DNA from 4 places in the Saccharococcus sp. Marseille-Q5394 genome. Region 4 is predicted to be linked to each of the others. Evidence: riboswitches for the same ligand, from Rfam matches in the RefSeq annotation. Region 4 holds a riboswitch; each other region holds the start of a gene.

Region 1 (5,744 bases), on a different contig from region 4:
CACATATCCTGTTCCATCCGAAGTGCGGTCGATCGATTCATCATGGATCACGACAAGCTCTCCATCTGCTGACATATGTACATCGAATTCAACACCAAAAACGGGGAGACGAGCAGCCTCCATGAAGGCGGCGATTGTGTTTTCCGGAAAGTTCCCTGAAGCTCCTCTATGTGCGAATATCTTCATTTAGCTTCCTCCGATTCCGTTTGGTATTACATTTTGTTCACGTCAAAAGGGCACGGTTTTTGACCGTTGCCCATTTACCCGGGAAATGATTATTCCCAAGTCTTTCGTTCTTCAATTTCCTTTTTCAGGATTTCCGCTCCCTCTGGACTAATATACATGCCATTGGATAGCCTCTTGTTTTCTGAGGTGATATTCCCGGTTACGATACAAGCCGAATCCACAACATACTTACGGAGGATGATCATATCGTCATCCACGAAAATTTCCATTGGTGCACCTTTATCAAGTTTCAACGTATTTCTTAATTCCTTAGGGATTACAATCCTGCCGAGATGGTCAACCTTTCTGACAATACCTAAGCTACGCATTATGATCCTCCTTGAAACTTTGTATTATTGTTACTTGTCCTACTATTATACCAGTTAATTATAAAAATACAAAAAAATTAGTATACTCTCTTTTTCTCTCCTATTCTCTCTATTCCTCTTATAACCGCTTTAAAACGTTTAAGTATGTGATTTATTTTGATAGAATAGGAAGGTCGTCTAAGAAAGGGGAACCAATCATGTCATTCATCCAGAAAAGACCCATCGTTTTTGACTATATTCAAATCATTGCAGGAGCGACTCTAGTCGGACTTGCATTCAATATATTTTTCTTGCCGGCGCGTATCGCGGCGGGCGGCATTTCAGGGGTCAGTACAATCCTATATGAACTATTCGAATATAATCCTGCATATGTGCAATGGATGATCAATATCCCGCTCATCATACTGGGGCTATTGCTGGCAGGGAAGGAATTCAGTGCAAAGACAATTGTAGGTACTTTTTTTGTCCCGTTTGTCATTTATTTGACGGGAGACCTTCAGTTATCCGTCGACAATCCGTTTCTAAGTTCTATATATGGCGGCATTATGCTAGGTATTGGGTTAGGAATCGTTTACCGGGGGAATGGCTCGACAGGCGGAACGGCTTTAATTGCCCAACTCCTAAAGAAATACACGGGCATTTCAAGCGGATTCTCCCAACTGATAGTTGATGGGGTTGTCGTTGTCACTTCAGCTTTTGTCTTCAATTTTGAACTCGCTTTATACGCACTCATGTCGATATACGTTACAAGCAAAGTGATTGATTTCGTCCAATTGCAAACGTCGCCCACGAAGCTTGTCCTAATCATTACTGAACACGAAGAGAAGATCCAGTCGGTTATCCAGAATGAAATCGATAGGGGATTGACGAAAGTGAAGTCAACGGGTGGCTATTCAAACGACGAAAAAACAATGATTCTATGCGTTGTGGAACAGTCCGAAGCCGTTTATTTGAAGAAATTGCTTCAGACCGCTGAGCCTTCGTCCTTTGTCATTTTTCTCAATGCATCGGAAATTCTAGGACTCGGTTTTTCGAAAGCGAAAGTTCATCGTTAAAGAAACCGGTATACAATTCGATTAAAGATGATATAATAATCATAATTGAATATTTCTTATCAAGAGAAGCTGAGGGAACTGGCCCGATGAAGCTTCAGCAACCTCTGCAATAGCAGGAAGGTGCTACCTCCAACAAGATGTAAATCTTGAGAGATAAGAACGATAAAACAAATGCAACTCCTCGTTCCTATCTGTTGGAACGGGGGTTTTTATTTGTCGTCTAGACTTCGGGCGCCATAAGCTCGGGTCATAAGTCAAATCTGCTTTGTGGCAAAAAGCGCCACACTGCATCTTCGCCTTATGCCTGTCGCCTATGGGCGGGCGCCCTTCGCTTTTGTATATTAAAAAGGGGGAAACGTAATGCCAATCAATATCCCGGAACAATTACCGGCACGCGAACTGTTGAAAGAAGAAAAGATTTTCGTCATGGATGAAGGGCGGGCAACGACCCAAGATATCCGTCCATTAAATATCCTCATCCTGAATTTAATGCCTGAAAAAGAAAGGACAGAGCTACAATTGCTTCGGCTGCTCGGAAATACGCCGTTGCAGGTCAATGTTTCATTCTTGAACACTGCGACGTACGAATCGAAAAATGTAAGCAAAAATCATTTGGAATCCTTTTACACTACATTCGAGCATGTCAAGAATAGACGCTACGATGGACTGATTATCACAGGAGCGCCGATTGAGCATCTTCAATTCGAAGACGTCGTCTATTGGGAAGAACTGAAACAGATCATGGACTGGTCCAAAACAAATGTAACTTCCGTTTTACATATTTGCTGGGGCGCGCAAGCCGCACTTTATCATCATTACGGCATCGATAAATATGAGTTGCCGAAAAAGCTATCCGGAGTCTTCAACCATCGATTGACTGATTCGACTGTCGAATTGGCACGCGGATTCAATGATCTGTTCACTGCACCTCATTCCCGATATACGTCGGTCTCAATTGATGAGATTGACCAGGATCCTCGCCTTCAATTGTTGGCGGTTTCGGAAGATGCAGGTGCCTTCATCATCCTTTCAAAAGACGGCAAACATATTATGATCACCGGGCACTTGGAGTATGATGCATGCACGCTCGGCGAAGAGTACGAACGGGATTTGAAGAAAGGGATTGATATTGACGTCCCGGCTAACTATTTTCCGGACGACGACCCGACAAAGGAGCCGTCGAACACGTGGCGCTCACATACTCATCTTCTTTTCTCAAACTGGCTGAATTATTATGTCTACCAAGAAACACCTTACGAGTGGGAATGAAAATAATAGCCTGCGAATTCATGAACTGAATTTGCAGGTTTTTTCATCCGTATATTGTCATAGTTCTATCACACACTAGCGTTAGCGGAGGTGTGAATAGATGATTTCAGACGTAATTTCAAAGTTGGACTTTTGGGAAATGATGTTTAGAGCAACTTTTACTTTTATCATTCTCATGCTACTAGCCAGATTCATGGGGAAAAAGCAGATTTCACAACTAACTTTTTTTCATTATGTTACGGGGATTACAATCGGTTCTATCGCTGGTGAGATCTCCGCGCAATCGGAAACCCCTTTTCTGAATGGTGCCATTGCGATGATTTGGTGGGCTATATTAACAGTATTTGTGAACTTTTTAACAGTAAAGTCAAAAAAAGCGCGAATTTTATTTGATGATCAACCAACTATTATTATACACAGAGGAAAAATAAGTGAACAAGGCATGAAAAAGGCCCGACTCACATTGAACGATCTCAATATGATGCTCCGTGAGCAGAGCATTTTCGCTGTTGCAGACGTGAACTATGCAATTCTCGAAACGAACGGCCAGTTAAGCGTCATGAAAAAGGCGGCCCAAGAGACTGCAACACGCAAAGATGTGAAAGCACCTGGCAATGAGCCGAAATATATACCGACTGAAATCATTTCGGATGGGAAATTAATTAAAGAAAACTTGACTGAATTGAAGCTGACTGAAGAATGGGTTTATGAACAGCTGAAGAAAAATGGGTTCAGTAAAGTGGAGCAAGTGTATTATGCAGAAATACTAACTGACGGCACATTGCATATTGATCAGCGAACTGAAAAGAAATAGATAGTGTAAGGGGAGTCTCAATATGAGGGGAAGCTTGTTTTGCCCCTCATATTCAATTAACGGCAACGAGCAAAAACCCCGATTTGCTTATTTTTTATGGTATAATGAATGACAGTCATTCAGTGGGGAGGCGGACGGTAATTGGATAAGAAGGAAAGAATCATAAAAGCGGCGATAGAAGTTTTCCGCAAGCAAGGCATCGAAAAGACGAAGATATCCGATATCGTGAAAGTGGCAGGGATTGCTCAAGGAACTTTCTATTTATATTTCCCATCTAAATTATCACTCATGCCGGCAATAGCCGAAGTGATGGTCGCAAAAACGTTAGAGATTGTGACGGATAGAGTATCGGATAACGCACCGTTCCCAAAACGGATGGAGCAGCTCGTTGATGCGATTTTCGAAGTAAATGAAGAGTATCATGAAATTCAAGCACTTATCTATTCAGGTTTAGCATCGACAGAGCACTTGAAAAATTGGGAGACCGTATACGCGCCTTTCTATAAATGGGTGAGTGAGGGTCTTCAACTAGCAATTGATGAAGGTGTAATCCGGAACACCGTCAATCCTGAGAGGACGGCAAGACTTGTGATTGGTCTCGTGGAATCAGCTGCGGAACAAATTTATTTATACGACACTGACAAGGAAGATGAAGCGGTCATACAAAAGAATGAAGTGAAAAATTTCTTAAAGCATGCCCTTGCGTATTAATGCCTATTATTATTGGCAATAAGCCTTTGACGACTTGTCATTATAAAAATGAATGACAGTCAGTCACCCGCCGAGTTAGGAGAAAATATTATGAACAAATCATGGATTTATGTTGCGCTAACAAGCTTTTTCGAGTTGGTCTGGATTTTCGGTTTCAATGTCGCCTCCGAATGGTGGCATTGGATTCCAATCGTGTTTTTCATCTTCGTCGATTTTCATTTCTTGGCGAAAGCCTGTGAAAACCTTCCGACGGGTACCGTATATGCCATCTTTGCAGCAATCGGAACAGTTGGGACCGCATTGATGGATGTGTTTATATTCGGGGAAACCCTCGGAGCAGGCAAACTGTTTTTCATTGCCATATTAGTTGTAGGCGTCATTGGACTGAAGATTGCTGATGGCGTGGATGAAAAGAAAGGATTGGTTAAGTGATGGGCTGGTTATTTGTATTCGCAGCGGCAATAAGCGAGCTTGTCGGCGTTGTCGGGTTGAATAAATATAGTGAACAGAAGACATTCACCAATACCATTTTGTTCGGCGGAGGATTTGGAGCAGCGTTCGCATTTCTCTATATGTCGTTCAACTATTTGCAAGTAAGCACTGCATACGCAGTGTGGATTGGCATAGGAACTGCAGGTGCAGTATTGATCAATATGCTATTTTTCGGTGAATCAAGAAGCATAGGACGTATCGCCAGCCTACTTTTGATAGTTATCGGCGTTGTTGGATTGAAGGCGTTATCGTGAATAGTAGAAAGCGGGGAACAACTTGAAAGAAAGTTGCTTCCCCGCTTTTATTTTAATTTAATTATAGTGATAGCAAGTTATTTGGCAGTATTATACAATGAAGAGAGTGATGTTAGAATATTTAATGATTTGACGTCCCCTGGAACAAAGAATTTAAAAGTTCTTGCATAGAGGAATTACCGGAAGAAATGAGGGCGTTTTTTTGAACTATGAAATAAAACGCCGGGCGGCTACTGCGCAATGATAATCAAGTTTGCTAATAAATTGGTATTTAGAAGGAGATAGTCATGTTAATTTCGACAATGATCCTGGGGTGGATAGGGGTACTACTATATTTGATCATCATCTTTACATTCAAGAAAATGGCAAGAAGTAATGAATATGCTTTCTTGCATCTACTGATGGCATTAATGTACGCAATGTGGCTTCCTTTACCTCTCGCGCTCCATCAATTAATAGAATCAGACGCTTTATTAGTAGGTACCGTCTTTGGCTTAGCCTATTTAATCATGCTAGTCATTTCGATGGTCCTTCAAACGGGGCATATAGCCTTTATAAGTAAATGCAACGAGGATTATTCAATTACAGAAAAACA
Region 2 (5,744 bases), on a different contig from region 4:
TAATATCCCCCTTGGATTATTGGAGTTCCGTATGAATGAATTGGATAAAACAAAAGAATACACAATGGTTTGCCGGTCGGGAGGACGTAGCGGACAGGCGACGAACTTCCTTGAAAGTTACGGATACAAAGTAGTTAATATGGCAGGCGGCATGTTGGCTTGGGAAGGCCCGACAGAGGATTTATTTACAAAAAATAATACCCCTGGGGGCAAATTGGAGGGCAGTGCAGTTACACCGATGACAGCTGGAGAAGTCGCAAAGAAAGTGATTAATAAAGAAAAGTTCTTCATTTTGGATGTCCGTAATGAAGATGCGTTTGCGGATTGGAAAATTGAAGGGGAGAACATTCACTATTTGAATAGCCCTTATTTCGATTTACTCGATGGCGTAGAGGAAATCCTCGATCAAATTCCGACTGATAAAGAGGTTGTTGTCGTCTGTGCGAAGGAAGGTTCTTCGATTTTTGTCGCGGAAATGCTTGCTGAGGATGGTCGTGACGTTCACTACTTGCAAGGCGGCATGAAAGCATGGAGCGAACATTTGGAGCCGGTGAAAGTCGGTGACTTGAAGGATGGCGGCGCGATTTATCAATTCGTCCGGATCGGAAAAGGCTGCCTCTCTTATATGATTGTGTCGAACGGAGAAGCGGTCATTGTGGATGCAACAAGAATGACCGATGTCTTCCTTGATTTCGCTAAACAATTGAACGTAAAGATTACGAATGTACTCGATACACATCTGCATGCGGACCATATTTCCGGTGGTAAAAAAATTGCGGAAGCCGTGAATGGAACGTACTGGCTGCCGACGAAAGATGCAACAGAAGTGACGTTTGATTACGAACCGTTGGAAGGCGGCCGGGTGATCACAGTGGGAACATCGAAAATCGATATTCAAGCGCTTTATTCACCAGGTCATACGATCGGTTCCACTTCGTTTATCGTAGACGATGCTTATTTATTGTCAGGAGATATTTTATTCATCGACTCCATCGGTCGCCCAGACCTCGCGGGTTTGGCGGAGGACTGGGTCGGCGATCTGCGGGAAACATTGTATAGCCGTTATCGTGAGTTGGCGGAAGATCTACTCGTACTTCCCGCGCACTTCATGATTATCGAAGAGTTGAATGAAGATGGAAGCGTTTCGGAAAAGTTAGGAACGCTGTTCGCGAATAACCACGGCTTGAATATTGAGGATGAACAAGAATTCCGTCAAATGGTGACAGGAAACTTGCCTCCTCAACCAAACGCGTACCAAGAAATCCGTCAAACGAATATGGGGAAAATCAATCCTAACGAAGAAACGCAGCGTGAAATGGAAATCGGACCGAATCGTTGTGCAGTAAGGTAATTTAATCAAAAAGGAGAAGATGAAAATGAACGTAACAAAAGTATTAGATGCAAAAGGGTTGGCATGCCCAATGCCGGTTGTACGTGCAAGAAAGACGATGAAGGAAATGGAGACGGGTGAAATCCTGGAAATCTTCACAACTGATAAAGGCTCAGTCGCTGATTTGACAGCATGGGCGAAATCCAGCGGCCATGAAATGGTTGATCAAAAAGAAGAAGATACAGGCGTCTTCACATTCTGGATTAAGAAAGGCTGATTGTAGGGTAGGGGGTATCTGAGCAGATACCCCTTTCCTGATTTAGGAGGTAAATACCGATGGATATGACATTTCTAATAACGATTTTCCTCATCGGATTTGTAGGATCCTTCGTTTCCGGAATGGTCGGAATCGGCGGATCAATCATCAAATACCCGATGCTATTATACATTCCGCCATTACTTGGAATTGCCGCATTCTCTGCGCACGAAGTTTCAGGAATCAGTGCAATTCAAGTGTTCTTCGCGACTATATCCGGAGTATGGGTATATCGGAAAGGCGGATATCTCAATAAAACGCTGATCATATACATGGGGAGCGCGATTTTGGTCGGAAGTTTTATCGGGGGTTACGGCTCCAATTTGATTTCTGAAGGAAGCATCAACCTCGTGTACGGAATTCTTGCAACGATTGCGGCCATCATGATGTTCATCCCGAAAAAAGGATTGGATGATATTCCGGCGGATCAGGTTGTTTTCAATAAATGGCTTGCAGCCGTGCTCGCTTTCATCGTAGGGATTGCAGCTGGAATTGTTGGAGCTGCCGGCGCGTTCATTTTAGTTCCAATCATGCTTGTCGTTTTGAAAATCCCGACACGCATGACGATTGCTACTTCCCTCGCCATTACATTCATTTCATCGATCGGTTCGACGGTAGGGAAGATCGTGACAGACCAGGTGCTTTACGGTCCGGCAGCTGTCATGATTGTAGCGAGCATCCTCGCCGCGCCACTCGGGGCAAAAGCAGGACAGAAGATGAATACGGAAGTATTGCAGGGGATATTGGCAGTTTTGATTTTAGGGACCGCTGTGAAGATCTGGTTGGATTTTTGATTGATAAAAGGCAATCTCATCGAAAAAACAGAAGCCTCATTCCGAGTGCTTCTGTTTTTTCTTGAATGATGTGCGAATGCGTGGCTCCGTCCCTTTGCGAATCCGCTTCAAGTTTTCGATATGCTTCCAGATTGCCATCAAGAAAAGTAAGGTTGCAATTACTATTGGCCAATATCCATCTAACCAAACGGCCATGGCCAATAAAGTGATGTATAACATGATAACGCCAAAGACAAGAATGTCAGATATGATGGCCACTAGAATGAATAGAATGAACCCGGCAAGTCCGAACCGCCAGTCAATCGCAAATAATACACCGATTACTGTTGCTGTCCCTTTCCCCCCGTTGAACTTCATATGGAACGGATAGTTATGGCCGAATATAACAGCAGCTCCGACAGCGAATAATAACAAAGTGATGTATTCCGTAGGCAGTCCGAAATGTCCAGCTAGCAGCCTTACAGCAATGACCGCGAAGATGCCTTTGCCAATATCAATCAATGCAACAAGCGCACCATACCGTTTTCCAAGAACGATCATCGCGTTCGACGCTCCGGCATTTTTAACACCGGTTTCTTTCAAATTAACCCCCGAAATCCAACGAGCGACTGTCGAGCCATGAAGGCAGCCGACCAAATATCCACAAATTATGATAGCTATAATCCATAACGTCATAAGAATCCCCCAAAAATAATATAGTCATATACACCGATGTTCTAGTTTGGCTGAATCGCGTCCAAAGCAACTGGCTGCGCGTTCAAAAAGGCTGCATCCGCGCTCTAAGAAGCCACTCCCGCGCTCAAAGTATCCACCCGCTTCATCAATCCGTCATTCCGACTTCTACAACTATTATAACATCGAAGATAAAGCGCAAGTTTCAGAAAAAAATAAATTCACCCCTTGACTTTTAAAAAATAGTCTCCTATACTGTTCAACAAGATGAAAAACTGAATAACCAAACTCTTATCAAGAGCGGCGGAGGGACTAGGCCCTGCGATGCCCGGCAACCGGCAAGTGATGAACTTGCAAAGGTGCTACTTCCTACAGATTCGTGAAAACGGTCTGAAAGATAAGAGGAGGAATAAGCGAAAGCGTAACCCTTCTCTTAGCGAAAGGGGTTATTTTTTTATTCCCAAAACCCCCAACGCCTCCGCACTGCATCATTTTCATCTTAAAAAACCACTGGAGGTAATGACAATGACAAACAAACCACTTCAACCAGAAACTCTTCTCTTACACGGAGGGCAGAAACCGGATCCAATTACAGGTTCCCGTGCTGTGCCAATCCACCGTACTACTGCATTCGTATTCCGTGATACTGAACATGCCCAAAACTTATTCGGCTTGCAAGAAGCAGGCAATATTTATACAAGAATTACGAATCCTACCGTTGCTGTCTTTGAAGAAAGGGTAGCACTCTTAGAAGGTGGAACTGCTGCAGTTGCTCTGTCTTCGGGAATGGCAGCAATCGCATTCTCCATTCTCAATATTGCGGGTGCGGGTGACGAGATTGTCGCTGCCGGCAATCTTTACGGCGGTACGTATAATCTATTCGCCGTTACGCTTCCACGCTACGGTATCAATGTGAAATTCGTGGACGCGGACGAACCTGAAAACTTCCGTGCTGCGATTACAGATAAAACGAAAGCGATTTTCGCTGAAACGATCGGAAATCCTAGCCTTCAAGTGCTCGATATCGAAGCGGTCGCAAACATTGCGCATGAAAATGAAATCCCATTCCTCATCGATAACACATTCGCATCCCCATACGGATCGAACCCAATCGAGTTTGGTGCTGACGTTGTCATTCATTCCGCAACGAAGTGGATTGGCGGCCATGGAACGACTATCGGCGGCGTCGTAGTCGACGCAGGGAAATTCGACTGGACGAGAGGGAAGTTCCCTGGCTTCACGGAGCCGGATGAAACGTACAACGGCTTGCGATACGGCATTGACACGGCGGGAGCTGCATTCGCGACGAAGCTCCGCGTCCAATTGCTCCGCGACTTCGGGCCTTGCTTGGATCCGGACAGTGCATTCAACTTCCTTCAAGGGCTGGAGACGCTCCATTTGCGTGTGACACGCCATAACGAAAATGCCGTGAAAGTCGCTGAATTCCTACAGGCTCATCCGTCTGTGGAATGGGTGACGTACACGGGTCTTGAAGATCATCCAACACATGAAAATGCAAAGAAATATTTGAAGAACGGGTTTGGTTCTATCATCGTCTTCGGAATTAAAGGTGGCCGTGACGCAGGACGCAGAGTGATTGACAATATTACGCTATGGTCGCATGTTGCGAACGTAGGGGATGCAAAATCGCTTATCATCCATCCTGCATCAACGACGCACCAGCAATTGTCTGCGGAGGACTTGAAAAAGACAGGAACGCCAGAGGAATTGATCCGTCTGTCTGTCGGACTGGAGTCTACTGATGATATTATTGCGGACCTTAAGCAGGCGATTGAGAAAGCGGCGCCTGTCGCAGTTCGCTAACTATTGCTATGATTAACATCTAGCTGCGAAAGCCGTCACATAGAACGGCTTTTGCGAGTAAAAGCGAAGCGTTACGAGCACGGGCTAAACGCCCTCCTCCGCTTTAGATCAGAAAGGGTGGTTTCATGCCGTCAATTAAAGTGGCCATACTCGGTTTTGGTACGGTCGGTGAAGGTGTTTATAGAATCCTGCAAGAGAAGCGGGAAGAAATTAAAAAGAGCACTGGTTTCACCGTTGATGTCGTATCCATCCTTGTAAAAGACAAGGCGAAAGAACGCCTGCCGATAACAGGCGCAAATTTTACAGATGATATTCAGGATATATTAGGGAACCCTGAAATCGATATCGTTCTTGAAGCGATTGTCGGGGAAGAACCTGCTTATACGTATTTGTCGGATGCGATTGAGAAAGGGTGCCACATCATAACTGCGAACAAAAAAATGTTTGCAAAACACGGACCTGCGTTAAGGAAACATGCCGAATTTCGGAACGTGCAAGTCGGGTTCGAAGCGACGACTGCTGGCGGGGTGCCAATCATCCGGACTGTGACCAATCTGCTGGTAGGCGACCGGATTAAACGGATCCAAGGCATTTTAAATGGGACGTCAAATTTCATTTTGACGAAAATGCGCGATGAGGGGTCTTCATTCAAAGAAGCACTGTTACATGCACAGCAAAATGGTTACGCGGAAGCAGACCCTGCAGATGATGTGGATGGCACGGATGCTTTCCGTAAACTGATGATTTTGAGCGCGCTCGCTTTCGGCAGGCAGCCTGACTGGGAAGACGTTCCTGTCGTCGGAATCGA
Region 3 (5,744 bases), on a different contig from region 4:
ATGTCGTTACTCAGATCCTTCATTCCATACAAAACGAGGCAAATGAAGTGTTCTACACTGTACTTCAGGATCCTACGACCGAGTATGGAATGGAGGCGACTCATAAAATGAAAACCTTAGTGGCAGATTTAAAAAAACTCAAAAGTGATTATCATAGTCGGAAGGCTGATATCGACGCATTACTTGATAAATTGACTTCGATGGAACATGAAATCTTGAATAAGATTTTAGAGCCTTGGTATTTTGATGCTCGAAATGAACAGAAGGAATCTGCCAGCACCTTTTTTAAAATGTGAAAGGGGATAATCTTTGTGAAGAGTCATAAAAATTACAATGGCAATCAATCGGTTTTGAATACGGACGCGTTCGATAAAAGACGTTTCAGAGAGATTTTCGATATGTCATCGGGACTTCAACAGGTAAGAGCTGAAGGTATACTACCGATGTTCGATTCATTACTAGCAGATATTTGGGCTTCCTTATACAAAATGAAACCTGACATTATTGAAGGTGACATTAACGGTGTCCTAAAGATTAATAAATCACTCATGGAAAGAATCATGGAGGATGAAAACTTTGCTACCTATCGAGGCATCACCCGTTTGGATGATTTGTCGTCAGCTATCGGCACGATCAAAATCGGGAGGATGGTGAACCAATGGCTCATTGACCAAAAAAAGGAAGATGAAGATTTTGATGAGCAGATGCAGGAAATTCTCGCAATGCAAAGGCTACTCCAAAGACAGGAGTGGCAAGAAGAGGCGGAAAATGGAAGTCGTGCAATAGAAGAGAAAATTACAAGGTCCATGGATAGATTCGATGAGAAATTGCAACAGATGCTCCAAGGCAACTGTGATAGCTTTTCACAAGCATTGGTTCGAGCTATGCAAGAAACAGTGCAGGTGAAGGAGGCTCTTAACTCTTTACTTGGGGGCACCCGAGCTGGCAGTGGGGATGCAGAACTGAAAAAAGTTCCTCTACGAGACCAACTATTGCTAGCAGAGAAGATAGCTTCCGATAAAAAAATGAAAGAAATTGCAGACTGGGCTGGTCGATTCAAACAGGCAGCCCGAAAAAAACAAAAGGTCAAATATAGCGAGGCAATGGGGAGAAGCGGAGTAACAATAGGCTCCAATATTGAACGATTGTTGCCGATGGAGCTGGGATTGTACATGCATCCAATAACGAGGAACGACTTTCTTCGTCGGTTTGTAGAAGGTCAGACGATGATATATGAACAGGAAGGAAAAGAGGTACTTGGGAAAGGTCCAATCATACTTTGCTTGGATCAGTCAGGTAGTATGCAACACCTTGATACTCAATCCAAAGGGTTCACGTTAGCCCTCATGTCGATTGCCAGAAAGCAGAGAAGGGATTTTTGTTTGATTTTATTTTCCACGCGCTTACAAGTGTTTACATATGAAAAGGGAAAAATAAAGATTTCAGATATGGTGAAGCTGGCACAAACCTTCTTGAGCGGTGGGACGGATTTTTCCTTACCCCTTTGTAAATCGCTAAATGTTATTAGTGAAAGCCGTTTTAAAAAAGCTGATGTAGTGTTTGTTACGGACGGTGAAGACAGCATAAAAGATTCATTCCTTGAAGAGTTCAGTAAGAAGAAAAAAGAGAAAGTCTTTAATGTCCTATCCTTTATTATAGGTAACAGCACAAACACTGCGGAACAGTTTTCCGATAAAGTTGTCATGGTGAAAGACTTTGAAGACGAGGGAAGTCATGCTGCATTTGAAATTTAAAGGAGGCACTTTAAAGGGGCGGGGAGTAACAATTCGATACGGAATATCAATTTGAATTATTAATATAATATGAATTATAAGGTTGACAATTTATTTATATATGTTTATACTAATTTTCAATCAGTTGAAGCAATAAAAATGATTTTAACAACTACATACAACTCTTATTACGAGTGGCGGAGGGAATAGGCCCGAAGAAGCCCGGCAACCAACAGATGTATTTCTGTAAAGGTGCTACATCCTACAGGTGTTTGAGCCTGGAAGATAAGAGGAGGAATTCTGCAGCCCTCTTCTTATGAAGAGGGTTTTTCATATGGATAAATAAAAATCTAGTTATTCATAAGCTCAAATCCGACTATACCAATCGGTGCAATTACAAATTGGATTGAATTGAATTTCAATATAAAAATGAATTTAGGAGGAAATGAACATGAGAAGATTGATTGTCTTACTGCTAATGGTGATGGGTGCAACGGTCCTAATGACAGCTTGCTCATCTGGTGAAGGGATAGAAAAAAAGAAATTAAATAAAGTTGTATTGGATTATGCCTATTACTCACCAACTAGCCTAGCGTTAAAAGAATTTGGTTGGGCAGAAGAGGCGTTTGAAGAACAAGGGATTAAGGTGGAATGGGTACTCAGCCACGGAAGTAATAAAGCACTTGAATTCCTAAATTCAAAAAGTGTCGACTTCGGTTCGACAGCTGGAGCTGCTGCGTTAATTGCCAAGTCAAACGGTTCTCCGATTGAATCAGTCTATATCTATTCAAAGCCTGAATGGACTGCACTTGTGGCAACAGGGGATTCAGACATCACGTCAATTGAACAATTGAAGGGAAAGAAAGTAGCTGCGACGCTAGGAACGGATCCATATATTTTCCTTCTCCGTTCGTTACAGGAAGTTGGCTTGTCATCAAAGGACTTGGAAATTGTGAATTTGCAGCACTCTGATGGAGCTAACGCCCTTCTAACGGGTCAAGTAGAAGCATGGGCAGGGCTCGATCCACATATGGCAAAAGTTGAAGTCGATTCTGGTGCCAAATTATTTTTACGAGACCATGAAAAAAATACGTACGGAACACTGAATGTCCGATCAGACTTTGCTGAACAACATCCTGAAGTCGTAGAAACAGTGATTGAGGTGTACGAAAAAGCGCGGAAGTGGGTTATGAAAAATCCGGAAGAGGCAGCCGATATACTTGCACAAGAAGCAGAGATGCCATTAGAAGTGGCCCAAAAGAGTTTAGAACGTAACGACTTTTCGGATTCAATCCCTGGCTCAAAGCAAATCGAAGCGTTAACTGCAGCGGGTGAAGTGTTGCAATCAGAGAACGTAATTAAAGGCAATGTGGATGTCACAAAGATTGTCGAAGAATTGATTAATGATCAGTTTGCAAAAAAAGTAATCGAATGAATTAGGGGGAATAGACATGACGGTCAATATTGACGAAAAAGAATTGTTTAAAGTGAAAGGAAAAAAGTTGGTCAAAGTAAACTTTGAAAATAAGGTGAGGGGTTTAGCGCTTGGCTTGATCATTCCGTTCATTCTTTTAGTCGTTTGGGAAGCGGCTGTCCGTTTCAATTGGCTCGATGCCTATGTCTTTCCCGCTCCGACAACCATTTTGCAAAAAAATATCGAATTAGCCCAAGAAGGCACACTCTGGGGACATGTAGGAATTACGTTCTTTCGTGTCCTGATCGGGTTTCTGGCAGGAACAATTGCCGCGGTTGTACTTGGATCCATCGTTGGTTATTTTAAATGGTTTGAACAGTTGATGGATCCATTAATTCAAGCCTTTCGCTCGATTCCCTCACTAGCGTGGGTTCCGTTGTTCATCCTGTGGATGGGTATTGGAGAGTCATCCAAAGTGATGTTAATCGCTGTCGGTGTGTTCTTTCCGATCTATTTGAATATCGTCTCGGGTATTCAAGGGGTCGATCGGAAGTTGATTGAAGTCGGTAAGATCTATCATTTCACACCGTTGCAAATTATTCGTCGTATCATCCTGCCCGCTTCACTTCCATCATTTCTTGTAGGATTACGCAGCGGTGTCGGATTGGGCTGGATGTTCGTCGTTGCTGCCGAGCTGATGGGTGCCAGTCAAGGCCTTGGCTATTTACTTGTCGTTGGTCAGAACACGTACTCACCGGAGCTCATTATTGCCAGTATTATTTTGTTTGCATTGTTAGGGAAAGCGACTGATTCCCTGTTGAAAGCATTGGAATCACGTGCATTGAAGTGGCAAGACAATCTACAAAACCAACTATGACGGAGGGGTTTCAATGTTGAAAGTGAAAGAGGCAACGAGGACATTCAATAACGGGCTTGCAGGATTCAACAACATCTCATTTTCAATAAAGGAAGGGGAAACTGTTGGAATTCTGGGAACGAGTGGTTGTGGGAAAAGTACATTGCTGCGCGTTTTATCGGGACTTGATCAGAATTATGAAGGGGCAATTGAAATTGGGGGTGTAGGGGATCAGCCAATCGGGATGATCTTTCAAGAGCCAAGATTGATGCCTTGGCTTACAGTAAAAGAGAATATTTTATTCGGGGCGAAAGATGAGAAGGAGAAACAAGAAACCGTCCATGAGTATTTGAATCTTGTCGGTTTGTCTGACTTCGACGCTCATTATCCGAAAGACTTGTCCGGAGGTATGGCACAGCGAACCGCAATTGCCCGTGCACTTATTGGAGAGCCCGATGTCTTGCTTCTTGATGAACCTTTTAGTGCATTGGATGCCTTCACTAAAATGCAATTGCAAGATTTATTATTGAAAATCCAACAGAACCGTTTAACAACGATGGTAGTCGTTACACACGACATAGACGAAGCTCTATACTTATGCGACCGGATTTTTATCCTCGGTGGTCAGCCCGGGACATTGCAAGCGGAATTATCGATTGATGTACCGAAACCGAGGAATCGAGGAGATTCGTTTTTAGCGGGGAAAAAAGCAGAAATCCTTGAGCTTTTACATATCGAGAAGGAGGTTATCTAACATGGCAAATGAGGAAGTAATTCGTCCATTAGAAGGAAATTACAATATTTCAGCTGAACTTCCTTCAAGAAAAGATTTCACATGGGAAAGTATCGAATCAAATTTTAGTTGGTATGATTCCGGAAAAGTGAATATGGCTTATGAATGTGTGGATCGCCATGTAGTGGAAGGATACGGAGAGAAAGTCGCTCTGCATTATTTTGCAGAAAACGAAGAGTATACAGTAACATATCGTGAATTGAAGGCGAAATCAGATCTGTGGGCTACTGTTTTGAAAAAGAGAGGGGTGAAAAAAGGGGACTTCGTCTTTATCTTTTTACCGAAGCATCCTGATTGCCATATCGCGATGCTTGCTGCCATTAAACTGGGGGCTGTTGTCGGACCACTTTTTGAAGCATTCATGGAAGATGCAGTGAAGGAGCGGATTGCAGATTGTGAGGGAACGTATTTAATTGCTTCACCTGAGTTCATAAAACGGGTTCCGCGTGCCGAGTTGCCGTCATTGAAAACAGTGTTCATTACGGCAGAGCCGGAACAATGTAAGGATGATGAAATCTCGTTGTTTGAGGAAGCGAGAGCTGTTGAGGTTGAAGACGATCTCATCGAGTGGGTAGGGTTGGATCATGCGCTTAATATTCATTATACGAGTGGTTCGACAGGTCGGCCAAAAGGAATTATCCATTCTCATCGAGCTATGATCCAACAATATATCACAGGCAGATGGGTGTTGGATTTGAAAGAGGAGGATGTTTATTGGTGCACAGCACACCCAGGTTGGGTTACAGGGACGGTATATGGAGTATTCGCTCCATTGCTAAACCGGGCGACCATTGTCATTCACGGTGGCAGATTCAATGCCGATGAATGGTATTCCGTCTTGGAGAAATCCGGTGTCACTGTTTGGTATAGTGCGCCGACAGCTTTCAGAATGTTAATGGCGGAAGGGGATTATAAGACAGCTACTTATGATTTATCGAAAATCCGGCA
Region 4 (5,744 bases):
ACTCTTATTTATACAGGATGGGATATTTAACAATAATCGATACGACTTGGCAGAGAATGTATCGATATTATTGGAATGAAGTAAAGTAAGGACAATTATGAGCTTCCAAAAAAGCATAAAATGTTCGCAATGCTCATAAATCGTTGGGAAAGTCCATAAAGCGTTGCAGAAGCGCATAATTGCTATAAAAGACGCATAAATCGGTAAAATTACTCATAAACGCTCGTAAAGACGCATAAAAGGCAGCCTCCGAAATTCCGGAAGCCGCCTTTATTTTATTCTATTGTACTGTTTTTCATTTCCTTGACCGGCAGGAATAGTTCGCCCGTTTCAAAATAGGTGATTGTTAGATGGTCACCTTCCTGGATGTAAATGGCGAGCGGAACAGCTTCGGTGGAGACGATATAGTTCCGGCCGTCGTCGGCAAGGATTGACACGATTGTAAAGTCGCCGGCGCGTTCCTTGTAGACACGGACAACGTTGACAGACGCTTTTCCTTCCTCGGCATTCGAACTGCCGTCGACTGTGCTACCGCCACGTTGTAGTGCTGTTTTATAAAGTCTTAATGCTTCGTTCGGCGAATTGGCGAAAACGGAAATTTCCGGGTTTGCCGCCGACACGATGAAATAGTTTTGTAGGAAGCCGTTTGAATCCAGAACAGGCGTCAGCCAGCTCGCTTCCCCGTAAAAGTTATAGAGCACCGGCATTTCCCCGGCCCATTTCTTTTCGATGAATTTCTTTTCGATAATTTGAAGAGCACCTTGGGAATCCATATACGACTCTTCCAGATTGCCGGTATAATACGTCGCCTCGCCGGTGCGACCATCCGTCAATGCATAGCCTAACATCGAGTCGACTCCTTCTTTCGGGCTTGTGAAATCGGTGAAGTAATACATATGCCCGTTTTCGTCAAACACCGGGCTAACATTCGATTCCGTCCCTTCGTCCGAAGGAAGCTTCACATCTTTCTTCCCGACAATCGAATTCCAGAATCCGTGGACGTATTTTCCGAAATAACTGTTTTGGAGACTGACTGCCTCAGGTGAAACCGCTCCATCGATGAATTCAGGGACTTGCGAAAGCGGGTATCGGCTCACTTCCCCGGAAGCAGGGTCGACCATGACGATCCCTTGGACATCAAATCCATTTCTTGCTGTAATAAAATGCCCATAGGATCGGATATAATGCGGCTTTCCTTCATCATCGATTTCAAGTTGTACATCCCCGTAAAAGATGAGATCCGGCATCGCCATCCGCATATGGCGTTCTACTTGTTTGTGGAAGAACGATGATGGTGTATACGACATTTCCGTCTTGACGAACTTTGGATTGTCCGCCGAATCGGTCGCGCTCATCGTGAAATATCCTGGAGTAGTCTTTCCGTTTATCCATTTGAAGAAGCCCGAGAATTCGACAGGCGCGATGTAAACGAATTTCCCATCGACTTTTTGGATTTGTAAGTTGCCTAGCTCATAATAGCTCGTATTCGGCACTTGACCGAACGCCTTCTTCATTTTATTCCGGGCGAATTTTGGTGGAACGCTTGCTGGCGTCTTCGTTTCGTCGAACGCCTTGATTTCCACTTGCTGATCCATTTCGACTGCTTTGTATTTTTCATTCGCATTGAAAAGTGGCGCACTTAGGATGAACGCACTTCCCGCCAATGCCGCTAAAAACAGGATTACCTTGGCACTTCTTTCCCTCCCGGTTGAAAGCACGGCGCCCGCTAGAGTAGCGATGAGAGCCAGCGCCCACACCGACGTCCAGTTCCGGTCGAGATTCGTGACGTAATAAAGGCCGAACGTGAGCACCGCCACGGCTGCGACTGTTGCAGAAAGCGCTCCGATCCGATTAAAGGCGGGTTGCCCTTCTGTAGTAGTGGATGTCAACGGCATGATGATCATTGCGGCAACGATGCCAACGACCAATGAAAACAGCAATAAATTTATCATATGAACACTCTCTTCTTTTGAAATTAATCCCCCTCTACTATACGGATGAGAATGGCATACGATTCGTTTTATTGGTGGATTCCATAAAAAAACTATCTGCATCTGTGGAAGCTCCACATTGCAGATAGCCAGTTTTGTACATATTAAAGTGCACGCCTGATTCTTAGAACCTTATACATCCGGTGACCGAAAATCCCCGCGAGAACCGAGAGCAGAATGTCTTTCGGCAGTGGAGGCACCATCCAAAGCCATGCCACCTTATACGTAAATGCGTCCGGCGCAGCGGCCCATAGCTTGTATGCAAAGTACATCCAGTTCGTGCCGATGACATAATTTACGACGAGTCCTACAAGAGCCGCGATGACATAACTGCGCAAACTACCGTTCTTTTCGACAATTTTCCCTACTACGTACGCGACAAGGATGAATGAGACGATGAAGCCGAATGTCGGAAGAAGAATTGCTCCGAAGCCCCCATGGAATTTTGCGAAAACCGGCGCGCCTACCAAGCCGAGCGCCATGTAAACCGTCATGGAAATTGCACCGAGCCGGCTTCCGAGAAGGAGACCCGCCAAGACGGCGAAGAAGGTTTGCAGCGTTATCGGAACCCCACCAACAACGAGGAACGGCACAAAAAATGTAATATTCGCCCCGATCATCATCAATGCCGCAAACATCCCGCAATAGACGAGACTGAGCGCACTCATCCCGCTTTTTGTTTTCACTGTAGCTGTTGTCATAATCCACCTCATAATTTTAGTTATCGTAAATAGAATAAAAGTTAACTCAATTTGTGTCAACCTATATTTATTTTGAGTTAACCAACGAAACTAGACGGCTTGCTTTGGACGCGAGGTGGTCCGCTTTGGACGCAGGAGTGGCTTCTTTGGAAGCAAAGCGGCTTGCTTTGGACGCGGGGTTTCCTTAATTAAAAAAACTGCCACTAAAAGTAGGATTTCTACTTTTGGTGGCAGTCCATAATGACTTATCGTTCTTCGTCTTCACTTTTCGGAAATAAAAAATGGGCAATGATTCCACTTAATATAGCTGCGCCTACTGTTATCCAAACTCTGGAAGTCCCTGGAACTTCCTGAAAGTTTTTATGGAGCATCCACCAGGAAATCCCGGCAACAAGAAGTGCGATCGGAATGGAAAATTTGAAAATCCTCAACGTATTCACCTTCTATTTTAAGTTCATATGCCGATTCTATCATAATTTGACTATTGATGTATCAAACATTTAACGATATGATGTTTTAAATTATTCAAACAACTGCATATTTAATTCTTATCAAGAGAAGCTGAGGGACTGGCCCGTCGAAGCTTCAGCAACCAGCCGGTTACGGTCAGGTGCTAATTCCAGCAGGCCTGTTTCGGCTTGGCAGATGAGAAGGAGCGAGCATTCGCTTGAAAGCCTTCTTTTTTAACGAAGGCTTTTTTATTTTTCATTGCAGTCTAAATTTTTCGTCTTGGTAAGATGAGGTTATGCGTGAGTTTCTGGATTTATGCGTTTTTGAAGACGTTTATGCGTAGATTTTTGGATTTATGCGCGTCTGCTCGCGTTTATGCGTGTCTGTGTGGATTTATGCGTCCGTTTTGCGATTTATGCGTTTTTACAGGCTTGATGACGCAGGTTCGGGACTTCGAATGAAGAAAGGATGATTTCTTATGAGATTGCTTGATCGGTTGAAAGATAACGTACTGGTGGCGGACGGTGCGATGGGGACGTTGCTCTATTCATACGGCATCGACTTCAGTTATGAGGAATTGAACGTCGAGAAGCCTGAAATCATTGAGAAAATCCATCGCGAATATATCGACGCAGGAGCGGATATCATCCAGACAAATACATATGGCGCCAATTCCTTGAAGCTTGCCCGTTATGGAATGGAGAACCGGGTGAAGGAACTCAACGAGGCGGCGATTCGAATTGCGAAGCGCGCTGCGGAACCCGGCAATCAATATGTGCTTGGGACGATCGGAGGACTTCGCGGCATACGGAAAAGCGATGCATCGCTTGCCGAAGTACTGACGATGGTCCGTGAGCAGGCAGACGCCTTGCTTTCAGGCGATCCCGACGGACTATTGCTGGAAACATATTATGACTTTGAAGAGTTATCGACAGTCGTCACCGAGCTGCGGAAACTGACGGATCTACCACTTATTGCGCAAGTCGCAATGGATGAGCCGGGCGTATTGCAAAACGGGATGCATCTGAATGACGCGCTTCATCAGCTGGAAACGCTGGGAGCGGATATCGTCGGTGTCAATTGCCGACTAGGTCCTTTCCATACAATCCAGGCATTTGAAAAAGTGACGATACCGGATCGAGCATTTTTGTCCGCCGCACCAAATGCAAGTTTGCTAGATGTTGAGGATGGTCGAATCGTTTACGCGTCCGAGGCTGATTATTTCGGCCGCGCAGCCGCGCTCCTTCGGAATGAAGGCGTCCGTCTGATTGGCGGGTGCTGCGGAACGACACCGAAGCATATCGCCGCTGCAAAAAAGCACTTGGCAGGACTGCAGCCCGTGACGGAAAAGACCGTCACTCCGCAGAAGCCGATCATTATCCGTGAAGCTGAGCCCGCAGAACACGTGCCGCTTCACATCAAAGCGAAAACGGAACGGACTGTCATTGTGGAACTTGATACACCCCGCCATTTGGAGACAGAACAATATTTCATAGGCGCGAACGAATTGTATGCAGCCGGCGTGGATGCCGTCACATTGGCGGACAATTCCCTCGCCTCCCCTCGCATCAGCAATATGGCGATGGGATCGATGTTGAAACATGAGCATCACGTTCGGCCGCTCGTCCACTTGACGTGCCGCGACCATAACTTGATCGGTCTGCAATCCCATTTGATGGGGCTCGACGCCCTAGGAATCCATGATATCCTTGCCGTCACAGGCGACCCGACAAAGGTTGGCGATTTCCCTGGAGCGACTAGCGTCTATGATGTCTCCAGCATGGAATTGCTGCAGCTCATCAAACAGCTGAACGAAGGGATTTCCTTCACAGGAAAGCCGCTACGTAAAAAAGCGAAGTTCTCGGTCGCAGCGGCTTTCAATCCAAACGTCCGCGTCCTCGACCGTGCTGTGAAGCGGCTCGAGAAGAAAATCGAATGCGGGGCGGATTATTTCATTACACAGCCGGTTTATACGAAAGAGAAGATCGTTGATATACATGAGGCTACAAAGCATTTGGATACGCCGATCTTCATCGGCATCATGCCGCTTACGGGTATACGGAATGCTGAATTCCTACATCACGAAGTGCCGGGCATCAAGCTATCCGAAGAGGTGCTGGAACGGATGGCTGCCTGCGGCGAAGACCGCGAGAAAGCGACCGCGGAAGGCATCGAAATCGCGAAGGAACTGATCGACACGGCAGCGGAGCTTTTCAATGGCATCTACATCATTACACCGTTCCTGCGGTATGACATGTCATTGGAACTGATCACCCATATTAAAGAGTTAGACGCGGAAAAGGAGAGGAAGTTTGTCCATGCCTAAACACCCAATCGAACAACAACTGAAAAACAGAATCCTCATCATAGACGGAGCGATGGGCACAATGCTGCAAGCGGAGGACCTCTCAGAAGACGATTTCGGCGGAGAGGAATATGACGGGTGCAACGAATATCTGAACATTTTACGGCCGGATATTTTGGACCGGATCCACCGTTCCTACTTGGAGGCGGGAGCGGATATCATCTGCACGAACACGTTCGGGGGCACCCCCCTCGTACTGGACGAATTCAGCCTCGGCCATAAGGCTTCTGAAATTAA

The links. A riboswitch is a leader RNA that binds a small molecule or an ion and turns the genes downstream of it on or off. The one in region 4 is predicted to bind S-adenosylmethionine.
Region 1: it holds a riboswitch for S-adenosylmethionine, as region 4 does, so the genes downstream of both, metA (homoserine O-succinyltransferase) here and OC538_RS12255 (bifunctional homocysteine S-methyltransferase/methylenetetrahydrofolate reductase) in region 4, are expected to answer to the same signal.
Region 2: it holds a riboswitch for S-adenosylmethionine, as region 4 does, so the genes downstream of both, OC538_RS09830 (O-acetylhomoserine aminocarboxypropyltransferase/cysteine synthase family protein) here and OC538_RS12255 (bifunctional homocysteine S-methyltransferase/methylenetetrahydrofolate reductase) in region 4, are expected to answer to the same signal.
Region 3: it holds a riboswitch for S-adenosylmethionine, as region 4 does, so the genes downstream of both, OC538_RS04635 (aliphatic sulfonate ABC transporter substrate-binding protein) here and OC538_RS12255 (bifunctional homocysteine S-methyltransferase/methylenetetrahydrofolate reductase) in region 4, are expected to answer to the same signal.

The regions. Positions count from the first base shown of each region.
Region 1 covers NZ_CAMPPQ010000001.1:1,162,794-1,168,537, reverse strand. Annotated here, with positions in the region: gene OC538_RS05855 (glycerophosphodiester phosphodiesterase) at 1-186, opposite strand, end outside; gene OC538_RS05850 (AbrB/MazE/SpoVT family DNA-binding domain-containing protein) at 276-554, opposite strand; gene OC538_RS05845 (YitT family protein) at 752-1,609, shown strand; SAM riboswitch class I at 1,663-1,769, shown strand; gene metA (homoserine O-succinyltransferase) at 1,970-2,878, shown strand; gene OC538_RS05835 (YetF domain-containing protein) at 2,979-3,692, shown strand; gene OC538_RS05830 (TetR family transcriptional regulator) at 3,834-4,403, shown strand; gene OC538_RS05825 (DMT family transporter) at 4,494-4,835, shown strand; gene OC538_RS05820 (DMT family transporter) at 4,835-5,149, shown strand; gene OC538_RS05815 (hypothetical protein) at 5,437-5,744, shown strand, end outside.
Region 2 covers NZ_CAMPPQ010000001.1:2,044,206-2,049,949, reverse strand. Annotated here, with positions in the region: partial or broken gene OC538_RS09855 (rhodanese-like domain-containing protein) at 1-154, shown strand, start outside; gene OC538_RS09850 (MBL fold metallo-hydrolase) at 239-1,351, shown strand; gene OC538_RS09845 (sulfurtransferase TusA family protein) at 1,377-1,607, shown strand; gene OC538_RS09840 (sulfite exporter TauE/SafE family protein) at 1,667-2,440, shown strand; gene OC538_RS09835 (glycerol-3-phosphate acyltransferase) at 2,477-3,115, opposite strand; SAM riboswitch class I at 3,401-3,516, shown strand; gene OC538_RS09830 (O-acetylhomoserine aminocarboxypropyltransferase/cysteine synthase family protein) at 3,638-4,936, shown strand; gene OC538_RS09825 (homoserine dehydrogenase) at 5,062-5,744, shown strand, end outside.
Region 3 covers NZ_CAMPPQ010000001.1:919,228-924,971, reverse strand. Annotated here, with positions in the region: gene OC538_RS04645 (AAA family ATPase) at 1-296, shown strand, start outside; gene OC538_RS04640 (VWA domain-containing protein) at 312-1,754, shown strand; SAM riboswitch class I at 1,916-2,025, shown strand; gene OC538_RS04635 (aliphatic sulfonate ABC transporter substrate-binding protein) at 2,185-3,168, shown strand; gene OC538_RS04630 (ABC transporter permease) at 3,185-4,024, shown strand; gene OC538_RS04625 (ABC transporter ATP-binding protein) at 4,038-4,757, shown strand; gene acsA (acetate--CoA ligase) at 4,759-5,744, shown strand, end outside.
Region 4 covers NZ_CAMPPQ010000002.1:366,952-372,695, reverse strand. Annotated here, with positions in the region: gene OC538_RS12270 (hypothetical protein) at 276-1,952, opposite strand; gene OC538_RS12265 (biotin transporter BioY) at 2,096-2,692, opposite strand; gene OC538_RS12260 (histidine kinase) at 2,938-3,123, opposite strand; SAM riboswitch class I at 3,238-3,344, shown strand; gene OC538_RS12255 (bifunctional homocysteine S-methyltransferase/methylenetetrahydrofolate reductase) at 3,621-5,468, shown strand; gene metH (methionine synthase) at 5,461-5,744, shown strand, end outside.